DNA from 2 places in the Blautia sp. OM07-19 genome. Region 2 is predicted to be linked to the other one. Evidence: predicted binding sites of a transcription regulator. Region 2 holds the regulator's gene; the other holds the start of a gene.
The links. The regulator NrdR, encoded in region 2, represses ribonucleotide reductase genes. The targets are predictions, from matches to a motif close to CACAANATNTTGTG.
Positions count from the first base shown of each region.

Region 1: the regulator NrdR is predicted to act here: its motif matches at 6,985-6,998, upstream of DXC01_RS06985 (ribonucleoside triphosphate reductase).

Region 1 covers NZ_QULA01000007.1:37,509-45,595, reverse strand. The annotation lists gene DXC01_RS07020 (LCP family protein) at 1-843, opposite strand, end outside; gene DXC01_RS07015 (hypothetical protein) at 840-1,262, opposite strand; gene DXC01_RS07010 (CpsD/CapB family tyrosine-protein kinase) at 1,280-1,999, opposite strand; gene DXC01_RS07005 (YveK family protein) at 2,022-2,786, opposite strand; gene DXC01_RS07000 (AzlD domain-containing protein) at 2,961-3,281, opposite strand; gene DXC01_RS06995 (AzlC family ABC transporter permease) at 3,286-3,993, opposite strand; gene DXC01_RS06990 (ACT domain-containing protein) at 4,002-4,421, opposite strand; gene DXC01_RS06985 (ribonucleoside triphosphate reductase) at 4,536-6,908, opposite strand; gene hflX (GTPase HflX) at 7,096-8,087, opposite strand, start outside.
Region 2 covers NZ_QULA01000003.1:126,918-135,004, reverse strand. The annotation lists gene DXC01_RS04170 (HAD family hydrolase) at 168-995, shown strand; gene DXC01_RS04165 (PTS beta-glucoside transporter subunit IIBCA) at 1,190-3,094, shown strand; gene DXC01_RS04160 (LacI family DNA-binding transcriptional regulator) at 3,224-4,195, shown strand; gene pap (polyphosphate:AMP phosphotransferase) at 4,218-5,690, shown strand; gene nrdR (transcriptional regulator NrdR) at 6,068-6,520, opposite strand; gene DXC01_RS04145 (YlmC/YmxH family sporulation protein) at 6,644-6,895, shown strand; gene sigG (RNA polymerase sporulation sigma factor SigG) at 7,012-7,791, shown strand; gene gdhA (NADP-specific glutamate dehydrogenase) at 7,857-8,087, opposite strand, start outside.

The DNA.
Region 1 (8,087 bases), on a different contig from region 2:
ATAAGGCTGGATATCATTCAGCATATTACCCACAAAAGAGGAATCTGTCTGTGTCTTCTCCTGAAGTTTCGGGATCAGAGCCTTCAGATAGATCTTCTGCCGCTGCTGGCGAACCAGTGCACTCTGACTCTTGCCCGAATCTCGATAACGCAAAAATTCTTCTACATTATCGCCATTGATAACTACGGTTGCTCCTTCTTTGAAATAAGGATCGTATTCTTCCAGACTGTCATCCGGTACAACGATCTCCACATCACCTACAAGCTTCCCAATCTCGGAGATACCGCTGATGTTCATAGAATAATATCCCTGAATCGGAAGGCCATGAAGAAGATTCGAAACTGCTGTTTTCATCAGTTCACAGCTTTCTTCCTTACCATCTCCATAGGCATACTGCAAGTTAATATGGTTGTCCGTCATTCCCAGACTTATTCCTGACGGGTTAAAAACCTCAATCTCTGTAATTGTGTCACGTGGAATGGAAAGTACCTGCACCTGCTCAGTCGCCCGATCCAGAGATACTAAATAAATAGAATCCGCCTGTCCGGCATCCAACTGACTCTCCATCTCACTGACTTCTTCTGTTGAATCAATTCCCATAAATAGGTAATTGCTCAGATGATCATTGTAACGGTACGTCGCTCCTTCATACTCAACAGTACTCTGGTCTGATGAACTGACCGTTTCCCCCTGACTGGCACCTGTACTGGTCTTCACAACTCCCTGTGTCTGCTTCCACAGAAAATATCCAACACACAATGCTGCCACCAGAATAATCACAATGACAACAATCACAATCCTTGCTCTACTCTGTCTCTGAGATCTTCTTCTCTTAGTCTTCATTTCTTTTCACTGTTCCCGGACGCTGTATTACTCTTATCAGCATTCTGTGTCTCACTGTCCTTGGACTCTGAAGATTTGTCTGTATCAGAAGTCTTGTCTTCCTCTGAAGTCTTATCAGTATCCGAAGATTTCGCTTTATTTGTCGCTGCTTCCTGCTTCTGTTTGGAAGTATCAGCAGTTCCTGTGCTGTCTTCTTCACCTGCTTCTTCTTTGAGTTCAGACGCATGTTCCTTTACAGTTTCATAATTGTCAATTCCTGTCTCCTGCTTCTCTGACAGTTTCTGCAGACGTTCTGATTCCTGCTTCATTTCCTTGCGGTTTGTCAGTAACAGTCCTCCAAGAACCACAATCAATGCAATACAAATGATCACCAGAATAATATTTGTAAATTTACTATTTCTTCTACTGTTCCAGCTCACTTCTAACCTGCTTTCTTTTATTGTGTTTTTTCTGTCTGTTCTGATGTTGCCAGTTTCTGATAATAGCCACCATAATGTTTATAATAGGAAGAATAATACTTATCCTTCTTGGTGTCAACTTTATTCATTACTGCCCCAAGAATACGGCATCCACTCTTCTCAAGCTGTTTGATGCACTTCTGTGCAAGCTTATAGCTTACGACACCAGGTTCAATGACAAAAATCCCACCATCACAGTATCTCGCAATTACCGCTGCATCGATTACACTTCCGATCGGAGGTGTATCTACAATGATATAATCATAATAATTCCGAATCTCCTTCATGAATGTCCGGAACAGATCCTCACTGAGAAGGCCTGACGGGTTCGGTGCAATCGGTCCTCCGAAAATAATATGTAAATTCGGGTAACTGGTTGAATAAATAAGATCCTTGACCTCTGCCTGTCCACTGAGGAACTGAGACAGCCCAACTACTTCCTCTTCAACTCCCAGACGGATCGCAAAATCAGACTTACGGATATCTCCGTCTATAATAAGCGCTTTCTTGCCAATACTGCTTAACTCCTGAGCTATACTAAGGACAATATCGCTCTTCCCCTCATTCGGAAAGCAGCTACTGACCATGATCGTCTTGATACTCTTTCCTGAAAGCTGGATGTTGGTACGAAGAGTCTTGATTGCTTCTGTATAGAAATAATCCTGCTTTCTGATATCTTTTATTGCAATTTTCCTCATTTATAAGATTCCTCCATCCAAATCAGTGTCTTTTTTTCCTGCGTTTCTTGCCTTTGTAGTGGACGTAGTCCTTTCTGTCCGGAACTACTGCAAGAACAGAAATGCCGAGATATTTCGCAATATCATCTTCTGATTTCAGAGTATCATCCATAATTGTGATCACAACTACGATTGCTGCTGCTGCTACCACGCCAAGGATAAATCCCATTACGACATTCTTCTTCATGCTTGGTGAAGACTGAACTGCCGGGATCTTACCAATCTCAATGATCTTAGGCGGAATAACCTCCATCTTATCTCCAATGTAATTGGATGCTACATTAGCGATCTCATCTACGATCTTCTTTGCCTGCTCCGGATCTGTATTCTGTACAGAAATCTCCAGAATACGGCTGTCGGATGGATTCTCTATGGAAATACTTTTTCTCAGAGCATCAGAATCCATATCCAGATCCAGGTTCTTGATTACCTGTTCAAGAACAGGTGTACACTTGATCAGTACGGTGTAATCACTTGTCAGACTGGTTCCCAGCTGAATATCAGCAAGAGAAGTAAGTGTTGTCTCCTTGGACAGAACCAGAATGCTTGATGTAGAGGTATATACCGGAGTCATTACAAATTTCGTGAATAATCCGCAGAGACAGCCAACCAGCAGACCTGCTGTCAGAAGAATCAGGAATTTGGATTTTAACACATTAAAAATCTCAAGCAGATCAATCTCTACCTCATCATCCTGTTTGTTTCCGTCAATCGGATCATCAAGATACGAATTCAAATTCTCTAACATCGTATAATTTCCTTCCTCTGTTTTATTACGCTGCAGCTTATATCCTATACTATCTTCAGCGTAACATCGTAATATATGCATTTATCATACTACCATACGCCCTGAGAAGTGTCAATCAACAAAACTTCCAGATATCTTGCAGAATGTGTCTTTTTCCCTGTACATTCTCCCTGTTCACATCACAAATCCCATGATTCTTTCTGCAATAAACACCGCCGCACATGCGAATAATGCCACCGTCAGAAGGCTCTTTTCCTTATACGCGACAATCAGTGCCACGACAAGTCCTACCACACCGGAAAGGATTCCTCCTGCAGTCGCTGTCAGGATCGCCGGGAAAGTCATCGCAGCAAGACAGGCATATGGCACATAATATAAGAAAGATTTTACAAACGGGCTTGTGATCTCCTTCTTAAAAAGGACCAATGGAAGCATACGGATCAGGTAGGTAACACCTGCCATGACCAGGATATAAACATATATATTTGGCTTCATCTCTCTACGCCTCCTTCTCTTCCGGGACCGGGCAGAAATATGCTGCGATTCCGGCTACCAGTACGGTTGTAATGATGATCACAAATCCGGCAGAAACTTTATTCAGAACCGGAACAACTGCAAAGATGGTGCTGACTGCCATTGCTCCGATCACAACACCTAATATCGCTCTGTTTTTCTTTGCCGGCGGTATGATGACTGCGAGGAACATTCCATAGATTGCCACGCTCAGTGCACTGACCAGGAAATCCGGCAGAAGATTTCCTGAGACTGCCCCGACCAGAGTACCCAGTGTCCATCCTGGAATCGCAACTGCCATCACACCATAGTTGTACCATGGGCTGACACGCCCCTCCTGGCTGGCACTGACACCAAAGATCTCATCCGTCACACCAAAAGCAACAGCCAGTCTGTGCCCTGTAGAAACACCTCGTTCCAGTTTCTGGGAAAGTGAGAATGACATCAGACAATATCTCAAGTTGATAACAAGCTGTGTCAGTGCCATCTCCCACAGAGATCCCGAAGCAAAAATAATCCCGATCCCTGCAAACTGTCCCGCTGAAGTAAGGTTTGTCAGTGAGATCAGTACGGCGGCGGCGATTGAGATCCCGCCTGCAACCGCCATCATACCAAAAGTAAAGGATACCGCAAAGTATCCCAGACCAATGGGGACTCCGTCATGGAGTCCCTTCTTAAAAGCAGTGCTGTTCATGATGATCTTTAGCCCTCCAGACTGTTCAGTACACGGAAGCCATTGTTGGTCAGTACGTTTTCTGTGACAAAAACATCGTCTGTCTGAAGGATCATGATCGGAAGACTGTTTCCTCTATGATAAGATGTATAAATATAATCAAGGTTTACATTGCAGTTTCCGAGAACTTCAAGAACAGCATTCAGGCCGCCGACTTCATCCTTGATGTCTACGGCAATGACCTCTGTCACACGGTTCATATATCCATTCTCTGTAAGGATCTTCTCTGCCTCATCTGCTTTGTCTGTCACCATACGGAACAGTGCAAATTCCGGTGCATCAAAACATGCAAATCCATAGATGTCAATTCCTGCTTCTTTGAGGAGACCTGTTACTTTCTGAAGGCTTCCTGCTTTGTTTTCGATGAATACGATATTCTGTTTGATCATTTTCTCTCTCCTCGTCCTGTATGTATAAATATACTAACTTTTTTCATTATACTCACCTTTATACAAAAAGTAAACCGTCAGAAACATTTCTTGTGCTCCTGACGGTCTGATATTTTAGTCTAATTCTTCATCCACATATTTCTGGATATTGGATGCATTCACATATTTCTTAAGATGCTCTCCATCTGTGATGACCAGAGTCGGTGCCTGCATGATCCCGAACTGGCGCGCCATGTCCGGATTCTTCTCTGCATCAATGATCTCCAGATCTTCGCCTTCCAGCATTTTCTTGGCCATACGGCAGTTCGGACAGGTACTTGTAGTAAACAGGTATTTATGTGTTTCCACCGGTTCTACTTTGACATCATCCTCTGTCACTGTCACCATGCTGGTGTGTACCTTCTTGAGTGAAGAATGCATCACATCATATAAAGTACGGTTCTTATATTCCTGTGCCTTACCATCGTTCCAGTTCTGTACCGGACGATAGTATCCTGTAATACGGCTGTAAACTTCTGCCTTCTTGCCACATTTCGGACAGGTAAAGTGCTCACCGCTCAGATAGCCATGTTCCTTGCATACGGAGTAGGTAGGTGAGATCGTGTAATACGGCAGTCTGTAGTTCTCTGCGATCTTGCGTACCAGAGATGCTGCTGCTTTCCAGTCCGGAAGTTTCTCTCCGAGGAATCCATGGAATACAGTTCCTGAAGTATACAACGTCTGAAGCTCGTCCTGGATATCCAGTGCATCAAAGATATCAGAGCTGAATTCGACCGGAAGATGGGAACTGTTTGTGTAATACGGTGTGTCGCCCTTGCTTCCTGCTGTACGGATGTCCGGCCAGCGTTTACGGTCATGTTTTGCCAGACGGTATGCGGTGGACTCTGCCGGAGTCGCCTCCAGGTTAAAGAGTTCTCCCGGATATTCCTCCTGATAATCAGAAAGTCGGTTACGCATATGTGTCAGAACTTCTTTGGTAAATTTCTGAGTACGTTCATCAGTCATGTCGCATCCGAGCCATCTCGCATTCAGACCAGCTTCATTCATTCCTACAAGACCGATTGTCGAGAAGTGGTTGTCAAAACTTCCCAGATATCTCTTGGTGTACGGATACAGTCCCTCATTCAGAAGTTTCGTGATCACTTCACGCTTGATATGCAGTGATCTTGCGGAAATATCCATCAAGCGGTCCAGTCTACGGTAAAATTCCTCCGGTGTCCTGGACTGGTATGCGATCCTTGGCATATTGATCGTTACTACGCCGACAGAACCTGTGCTCTCACCGGAACCAAAGAATCCGCCGCTCTTCTTGCGGAGTTCACGAAGGTCAAGACGAAGTCGGCAGCACATGCTGCGGATATCGCTCGGTTTCATATCGCTGTTGATATAGTTTGAAAAATACGGAGTTCCGTATTTCGCTGTCATTTCAAATAACAGACGGTTGTTCTCTGTATCTGACCAGTCAAAATCTTTCGTAATGGAATAGGTCGGGATCGGATACTGGAATCCTCTTCCGTTGGCATCACCCTCGATCATTGTCTCGATGAATGCCTTGTTGACCATATCCATCTCTTTCTTGCAGTCTTTGTACTTGAAGTCCATTTCCTTGCCGCCTACGATCGCCGGAAGCTCTGCGAGGTCGTCTGGAACGGTCCAGTCAAGTGTGATATTGGAGAACGGTGCCTGTGTTCCCCAGCGGCTTGGGGTATTTACGCCATAAACAAAGGATTCAATGCACTTCTTGACTTCCGGATAAGCAAGTCCGTCTGCCTTGACAAACGGAGCAAGGTAAGTATCAAAAGAAGAAAATGCCTGTGCTCCTGCCCATTCATTCTGCATGATCCCAAGGAAATTGACCATCTGGTTACACAGAACGCTTAAGTGCTTCGCCGGGGCGGATGTGATCTTGCCCTCGATTCCGCCAAGTCCCTCCTGGATCAGCTGCTTGAGAGACCATCCTGCACAGTAGCCTGTCAGCATGGACAGATCATGAATGTGGATATCTGCATTTCTGTGCGCTTCTGCAATCTCGTTATCATAGATCTCTGAAAGCCAGTAATTGGCTGTTACTGCACCGGAGTTACTTAAGATCAGACCTCCGACGGAATATGTTACTGTTGAATTTTCTTTTACTCGCCAGTCCTCGACCTTAACATAGCTGTCTACGATTTCTTTGTAGTCGAGGATCGTTGATTTCATATTACGGATCTTTTCTCTCTGTTTGCGATAAAGGATATATGCCTTTGCCACATCGCTGTATCCGGCCTGGATCAGTACGTTCTCCACGCTGTCCTGGATGTCCTCTACGGTTACTTTATTGTTCTGGATCTTATTCTGAAAGTCTGCCGTAACCCGAAGTCCGAGAAGATCGATCATATCCTTACTGTAAATTTTTTCTTTTGCGTCAAATGCTTTGTCAATGGCTGAAGTGATCTTGGACATCTGAAAGTCTGCGATCTCTCCGTCACGTTTAACTACCTGAAACATGCTACACCATACCTCCCTGTCATGCGCTGTAGACCTATTGTATCAAACTATGCCCTTTGCGTCAATATATAAAAAACACTATATATTGTGTCATGTTAATCATTTCACAACTATATAGTGTTTGTTTTTGTTATATTTTTCTTATGATATCTGCCGGTTTTGCCCGTATTTTCGGGCTTTTCGCACGTTATTTCGGCATCACAGAAACAAAGATTTCTGCCGGTACACGTGCCTTTACAAAAATTCCATCTTCACGATATTCTTCTGAGAGAAGGCTTCCAAACTCACGGATCTTCTGGATCTTGCCAGCTTCACTGTACGGGTACAATTCCTCCAGATAGATCTGATCCTCCGCCAGAAGTTTCGCAAGGACGTCCTTAAATTCATCCAGACCTTCTCCTGTTCGTGCAGAACATTTCACAGTATAATCCGCTTTGAGATCACGGATACCGCTTCCTGTTACCTGGTCCTGTTTGTTCAGAAGTGTAACGATCTTTTTGCCGGTCGCTCCCAGTTCCCGGAGAGTTTCATAAACTGTGAACATCTGAAGCTCCGCCTGCGGGTTGGATGCATCCACCACGTGGATGATATAATCTGCATATTTTGCTTCTTCCAGTGTACTCTTGAAAGCTTCTACCAGATGATGCGACAGTTTACGGATAAATCCTACAGTATCTGTAAGCAGGATCTGCTGTCCGTCCTTGAGTTCGAGCACTCTCGTTGTCGGGTCCAGCGTGGCAAAAAGCTTGTCTTCTGCCAGGATCCCCGCTCCTGTCAGTGTATTCAAAAGAGTGGACTTTCCTGCATTCGTATATCCTACGATCGCCGCTGTCTTGAGGTTTCCTCTGGAACGCTTACCGCGGATCAGTTCTCTGTGTTTCTCCACCTGTGCAAGTTCTGCCTTGAGTGCAGAGATCCTGGTACGGATCAGTCGTCTGTCTGTTTCCAGTTTCTTCTCTCCAGGTCCTCTCGTACCGATACCGCCGCCCAGACGGGACAGGGATTCTCGAAGTCCGACGAGGCGCGCCGCACGATAACGAAGCTGCGCCAGTTCGACCTGGATCTTACCCTCACTGGATACAGCACGTCCTGCAAAAATATCCAGGATCAGAAGGGTTCTGTCCATAACCTTGCAGTCCAGTTCCCGTTCCAGATTGTTCAGCTGTGCCGGAGAAAGTT
Region 2 (8,087 bases):
TTTTTTTGTTTTTATGAAACAGAAACGAAAACGATTTCATATATTACGCACAAAAAGATATTGAAAATATTATATAAAACGCCAGTTTACAAATATATCGACAAGAAATATAATGAAATTAATGAAAATGATTACATATTAATATAAAAGGGAGAAATGAAAGATCTATGAAACCAAAAGCTATTTTTCTGGATATTGATGGAACACTGACAGAGCCGGGAACCAATGTGCCTCCGGCTTCTGCCCTGGAAGCGATCAGGAGAGCACAGGAAGCAGGAAATTATGTTTTTCTCTGCACAGGACGCAATTATGCAATGCTGTCACCGCTTCTGAAATATGGATTTGACGGAGTTGTGGCAAGCTCCGGCGGATATGTGGTGTGCAGAGATGAAGTGATCTATGACAGCCCGATGACAGACGAAGAACGTGACCGCATGAGTCAGCTCCTGAAAGAAAACGGGATCTTTCGGACGATCGAGTGTGTGGAGGGAGCTTTTACAGATGACGGCTTCAAGAACTTCCTCAGAGAACACGCAAATGAAGGTGGAAACAGTGAAATGCTCCGCTGGCAGGAACAGATCGAGAAGGATCTGAATATCTTACCAATGGAAGCCTATAAGGGGCAGGCGGTATACAAGATGGTCGTTATGAGCCCGTCTATGGAAAGCCTTGAGATCTGCCGGGAAGAACTGAAGGATGATTTTTCCTTCTGTATCCAGGAGCCGAGAGGCGGGTTTGTAAACGGCGAGATCATAAGCCGCAGATTTGACAAAGGAACCGGTGTGCTGAAAGTATGTGAGCATCTGGGAATTTCCCTGGAAGATTCGGTCGGCTTCGGCGACAGTATGAATGACAAGGAAATGCTGGAAGTCGCAGGATTAAGTGTCTGCATGGAAAACGGCAGTGAGGAGATGAAGAAAATTGCTGACGTGATCTGCCCGTCCGTGACAGAAGATGGAATAAAAAAAGCATTTGAAAAATATCATTTAATGTAGTGCTTTTATGCGGTCCTTCAAAGACTGCATACAGGAGGTGAAAACGATTACAGAAATATGCACAAAAATGACCTTTGATGTTTGGCTGAAATGCCAGTTTACAAATGAAACAAAAAGGGTTATATTAAAAATACGAAATGTAAACGATTTCATACAAGAGCGCAAAGCAAAAACAAAGGAAAGAGGGAGAGAAAATGGCAATGGATTATGCAAAGTGTGCAAAAGAAATCTTTGATGCCGTTGGCGGCAGATCCAATCTTGTAAGTGCGGCACATTGTGCAACGAGACTGCGTCTGGTAACGGTAGACAACAGCAAGATCGATATGAAGAAACTTGAGAACATCGATGGTGTGAAAGGTGTTTTCAGTAACAACGGACAGCTTCAGCTCATCATCGGAACCGGCACAGTAAATAAGGTATACGATGAATTCCTCAAGGTCAGCGGAATGACCGCAGCGACCAAAGAAGAAGTGAAGGCAGCAGCGGTAGCGAAACAGCCGGTATTCAAACGAATGATCAAGGCACTGGGAGATGTTTTCGTGCCGATCCTTCCGGCGATCGTAGCATCTGGTCTTATGATGGGACTGGTAGAGGCACTTGGTAAGGCAATGCCTGCATTTGCAGGAAGCGACTGGTACGGGATCCTCGACCTGTTTTCAAACACAGCATTTACCTTCCTGCCGATCCTGATCGCAGTATCTGCGGCAAGAGTATTCGGCGGAAATATTTTCCTAGGTGCAGTCATCGGTATGATCATGATCCACCCGAACCTTATCAACGCATGGTCTGTAGCATCTATGGATGCAGCTGACATCCCGGTATGGCATCTGTTTGGATTTTCCATCAGACAGGTTGGATATCAGGGTCATGTAATTCCTGTTATCATCGCAGTATGGATCATGTGCAAGCTGGAGAACTGGCTGCATAAACATGTTCCGGAGATGATTGACCTTTTTGTAACGCCACTTTGTACCGTACTGATCACAGGTTTCCTTACCATCGGACTGATCGGACCGGTATTCTCCACAGCAGAAACTTATGTACTTGAATTTGCGTCCTGGATCATCACAGTAGGACACGGAATCGGAGCAATGATCATGGGTGCGATCTATCCGCTCACAGTAGTCTGCGGTATCCACCACATGTACAATGTAATTGAAGCAGGTATGCTTGCTTCTGACGGGCTGAATATCTGGATGCCGATCGCATCCGCAGCAAACTTTGCACAGGGAGCTGCCTGCCTCGCAGTCGGCCTCAAAGCAAGAAACTACAAGACAAAATCAATCTCCATCCCGTCTGCATTATCCGCAGCACTTGGAATTACAGAACCGGCGATCTTCGGTGTAAACCTTCGTTTCATGAAACCTCTTGTATGTGGTATGGCAGGTGGTGCCGTTGGAGCCCTGCTTGGATCCATTTTCCACATTGGAGCAACTTCTTACGGAGTTACAGGAATCCCGGGATTCCTTACCACACTGGATTATTCCGCACAGTATGCGATCATGCTGGCAGTTTCCTTCGCAGTAGCATTCGCACTGACCTGGTTCACCTGGAAAGAAGACCCGGAAGATGCCAAAGTGACAGCAGCAAAAACAGATGACGCTCCGACAGCAACAGAAGAGACAGCAGAAGAAGTAACGGTAGACGGTACAGCAAAGAAACTGTATGCACCGATCCAGGGAACCATTGTTCCGAGAAATGAGATCCCGGATGATACGTTTGCAGCAGGCGTTCTCGGTGACGGTGTCGGAATCGACCCGGAAGAAGGCGTTGTCGTGGCTCCGTTTGACGGCGAGATCTCTTCTGTAACAGATACAAAACATGCAATCGGTATCACAGGACCGGCAGATATGGAAGTCCTGATCCATGTAGGTGTTGATACCGTAAACATGAAAGGTGACGGATTTGAGCTTCTGGTAGAAGAAGGACAGAAAGTCAAAGCAGGCCAGAAGCTGATGACTTTTGACATCGCAAAGATCAAAGCAGCCGGATACAGCCCGGTAGCGGCAGTGCTTCTGACAAACAGTGATGATTATCCGGAATTTAAAGTAGTAAAAACAGGAAAGACCCAGAGACTGGAAGAAGTCTTTACCGTATAAAATTAAATAATAAGTAAGAGAAGGCACTGTCAGATTCCTGGATTAGATCCGTATTTGACAGTGCCTTTTTTTTATGAAACGTGGTAACAAAAGCAAAATTGTGTTATACTACAGCAAAGGGGAAAAAGCATGAATATAAGTGAAATAGCAAAATTAGCAGGTGTGTCCAGTGCGGCAGTTTCCCGTTACTTTAACAACGGATATATTTCAGAAGAGAAGAAAGAGGCGATCCGCAAAGTTGTAGAGCAGACAGGCTATCGCCCTTCCATCCAGGCACAGACACTCCGTACCAAAAAAACAAAAATGATCGGTGTGATCGTACCAAAGATCGCATCCGCATCCATAGGCAAGATCGTAGAAGGAGTTCTCTCTGTACTGAATGAGAGCGGTTATCAGATGCTCCTCGCGGTGACACAGAACGATCCGAAGAAAGAACTGGAATATCTTTCTGCTTTTAACGACAAGCAGGTGGACGGCGTGATCCTCGCTGCGACAGTAGTGACCGCCGAGCATAAGAAGATCCTTAAGAACCTGTCTGTACCGGTGATCCTGGTAGGACAGCAGTATTCCGGCCATTGCTGTGTGTATCATGATGATTATCACGCTACCAGAGATCTCACAGAAGCCGTTCTCGATATGGGAAGGAAAAATCCGGGATATATCGGCGCGATCATGCAGGACAAGGCAGTTGGCGCAGAACGTTTTGGCGGTTATGAAGATGCTGTAAAAAAAGCCGGCATAGAGAAGGCGGCACAGCAGACGGTGATTTCTGCATTTACTTCTGATTCCGGTTATGAGAAGGCGGGAGAACTGCTTGCGAAGTATCCGGAGCTTGATGCAGTCATCTGTGCGACAGATACCATGGCTGCCGGAGCCGTCCGTTATCTGAGAGAGCATGGAAAGAAAGTCCCGGAGGATATTCTGGTTGCGGGACATGGAGATTCTGAGATCGCGAGAGTGATCACACCGCCGATCCCTACCGTGCATTTTTCTTATGAGAAGAGCGGTGAGATGGCAGTGGAGATGCTGATCGAAATGATGGGACAGGGTGAAACAGCGGTCAGAGAGGTGAAGCTTGGCTATTCTCTGATCAATATATAATAAAAGAAATGGGGTGCGTTTTTTGCTGAAAACATGGATACCGGGAGAAACTCCCGAGAAAGAGGAACTGAAACAGCAGCTCGATGCGGCAAGAAAGAAACTTTATGATCTTCAGATGAAGATCAAGGAGCACAAACTTCCGGTGCTGGTGCTTTTTGAGGGATGGAGTGCCGCCGGCAAGGGCAGTATGATCGGCAAGGTGATCAAGAATATCGACCCGAGATTTTTTAAGGTGGCGACGATGTCAGCTCCGTCTGAGGAGGAACTGCGCAGACCATTTCTTTACCGCTACATGTGCCAGATCCCGGAGCAGGGCAAATTTACTTTTCTGGATTCCGGATGGATGGAGCAGACGACGCAGGAAGTGCTCCGTAAGGAACTGACCGGAGAGGATTATGAGAAGCGGATCGAGAGCATCCGCCGGTTTGAGCGTCAGCTTACGGATAATGGTTATCTGGTGCTCAAGTTCTTTATGCAGATCGACAAAGAAGAGCAGAAATTCCGCATGGATAAACTCTGTTCCAGTCAGGATACACGCTGGAGAGTGTCAGAATTCGACAAATGGCAGCAGGAACATTACCGCAAATGCGAGAAAGTCTATGACCGCTATCTCAAGGATACGAATGCATCAACCTCTCCATGGTATATCATAGACGCCAGGGACAAGAAATGGGCAGAATTACAGGTGATGGATACACTGGTGAGCAGCATTGAGGTTGCCCTCCAGAACCAGAGCCATTCCGTTCCGATCCTTCAGAATATCTTCCCTTTGGTAAAGATGCCGAAACTGGCAGATGTTGAGCTTGCCGGCAAGACGATCGACGATGAGGAATATGACAAGGAACTTAAGAAACTCCAGAGTAAATTAAGTGAACTCCATAACCGTCTCTACCGCAAACGGATCCCGGTGATCATCACATACGAAGGATGGGATGCTGCCGGCAAGGGTGGAAATATCAAGAGAATCACAGGTGCACTTGATCCACGCGGATACGAGGTGCATCCGATCGCCAGCCCGGAACCACACGAAAAAGCCCGCCATTATCTGTGGCGTTTCTGGACGAGACTTCCAAAGGACGGTCATATCGCAATTTTTGACCGTACCTGGTATGGACGCGTCATGGTGGAGCGACTGGAAGGATTCTGCAGTGAAAATGACTGGAAACGCGCTTACAATGAAATGAACGAATTTGAGAAAGAACTGTCCGACTGGGGAGCTGTGATCATCAAATTCTGGGTTCAGATTGACAAGGATACACAGCTTGCACGGTTTAATGACCGTCAGAACAATCCTGAGAAACAATGGAAGATCACGGATGAGGACTGGAGAAACCGTGAGAAATGGGATCAGTATGAGGAGGCGGTCAATGAGATGCTCAAGAAGACTAGTACGGCTTATGCGCCGTGGCATATTCTTGAGTCGGTGGATAAGAAGTATGCGCGCATTAAGGCGCTCAAGATTGTGATCAAAGAGTTGGAAAAAGCCCTGAAATAAGGGCTTTTTTGATGCCCTTATTATCCCTGTTTTTTATTATTTCCTTTAATCCTGGGGATTTGGATGCTTGGGAGCAGAGCAAACCGCGAAGGGACGTTGCCCGTCCCCTCGCCACCCCTCGGCTGGGTGTTTGACGGAAATTTTGTCGTGTGGGATGCCCTTTGAAAAATTCTCCTGGTGCAACAAGTCGGGAAACTTTCGTATAAATGGATTCGAAATTTGCACTGTGTCTCAGGGTGCCTGCGTCTGCATTTTCTAAGGCTCCCCCACAAGACAAAATTCCCGTCAAACATTCAGGAGGGCACTGAAAAAGTCTACAAGGTAACCGCCTTAACAAAAAAGTGTCGATACAAATCGACGGGTCCCAGGGCAGTACCCTACGGCTCCATAAACTTTTTTAGTTCATCCATAAAAGTACTAACATCCTTAAACTCACGATACACCGACGCAAACCGCACATATGCAACAGCATCGAGATCCTTCAAATGCTCCATAACGATCTCGCCGATGCGAGTACTGGAAATCTCCTTATCCGCGCTCTCAAAAATAGACCCCTCGATGGAGTCAATCATAGACTCAATCTTCTCGATCGGGATCGGGCGTTTGTAGCACGCACGAAGAACACCGTCCTGGATCTTAGAACGGTGATAAGCTTCTCTTGTCTGATCCTTCTTGATGACACTTAATGGAATAGTCTCAACCTTCTCATAAGTGGTAAATCTCTTGCCGCAGGATTCACACATCCTTCTCCTGCGGATCGCATTGGTATCTTCGACAGGTCTGGAATCAACGACCTTGGTATTATCCTGATTACAAAATGGGCATCTCACGGTATTATCCCTCTTTTCCCTTTTATGGGCTAATTATACTGTATTTTTTTGGGTAATGTCAATAAATTACAGTGTATATTTCCGGCATTTTATGCATATATTTTTGAAAAAAATGGTGTCTGTATGCGTCTTTGCGAATTAAGGCAAAAAGAGATCATAAATATCCGCACCTGCAGAAGTCTTGGCTGTCCGATCGATCTGGAATTTGATGAAAGAAGCGGAAAGATCACAGCACTGATCGTTCCCGGACCTGGCAGATTCTGCTGTTTCTGGGGACGGGAAAGTGAATTTATCATCCCATGGAGCAGCGTCCGTCAGATCGGAGGAGATATCATCCTGGTGGAACTCCCGGAAGAAAAATGTCCTCACAGATAGTACCTTTTGCAAAACTGTCAAGGACTTATATTTTTTATATTTTTCGCAAAAAAGAATATTTCATATCCTCCCTGAGAATCATCTTTAGTACCAACTGAAATAAGGAGGATATTTCGATGGCACTAAACAAAGTTGAGATCTGCGGAGTGAACACAGCCAGTCTTCCAGTTCTGGCTCCGGAGGAGAAGGAGGAACTTTTTGAAAAGATAAAAGCCGGTGATAAGGAAGCGAGAGAGCGTTACATCAAGGGAAATCTGCGGCTTGTCTTAAGTGTGATCAAACGATTTCAGAACAGCAGTGAAAATGCGGATGATCTTTTTCAGATCGGCTGTATCGGACTTATGAAGGCCATTGATAATTTTGACACGACTTTGATGGTCAAGTTTTCTACTTATGCAGTGCCAATGATCATAGGGGAGATCCGGAGGTATCTGCGGGACAACAGCAGTATCCGTGTCAGCCGTTCGCTTCGTGACATTGCGTACAAGGCAATCTATGCCAAAGAAAGTTACATGAAAAAGAACCTGCGGGAACCGACGATCGCGGAGATCGCAGAAGAGATTGGGATTGAAAAAGAGATGATCGTGTACGCCCTCGATGCGATCCAGAACCCGGTCAGTCTCTTTGAACCGGTATATTCTGAAGGGGGAGACACCCTGTATGTGATGGATCAGATCAGTGACAAGAAAAACAAAGAAGATCACTGGCTGGAAAATCTTTCGCTCAGAGAGGCGATGAACCGCCTCGGGGAGAGGGAGAGACACATCATTGATATGCGGTTTTATGAGGGAAAAACGCAGATGGAAGTGGCAGAAGAGATCGGGATCTCCCAGGCACAGGTCAGCCGTCTGGAAAAAACTGCCCTTCGAAATATGAGAAATTATCTTCGTCCATAACAAAAAGCTCCGGCATGAAAACCGGAGCTTTTTGAATATCAATGATTCGCAGAGGAGGAAATTAATTAAACAAGGCCCTGAGCGATCATTGCGTCTACAACTTTTTCGAAGCCGGCGATGTTAGCACCTGCAACGAAGTTATCTGGCATGTCATAACGTTTTGCAGCGTCATCGATCTTAGCGTAGATGTCTTTCATGATCTGATGAAGTTTGGCATCAACTTCTTCTGCTGTCCAGGAAAGTCTCTGGGAGTTCTGGCTCATTTCCAGTGCGGAAGTAGCAACACCACCGGCGTT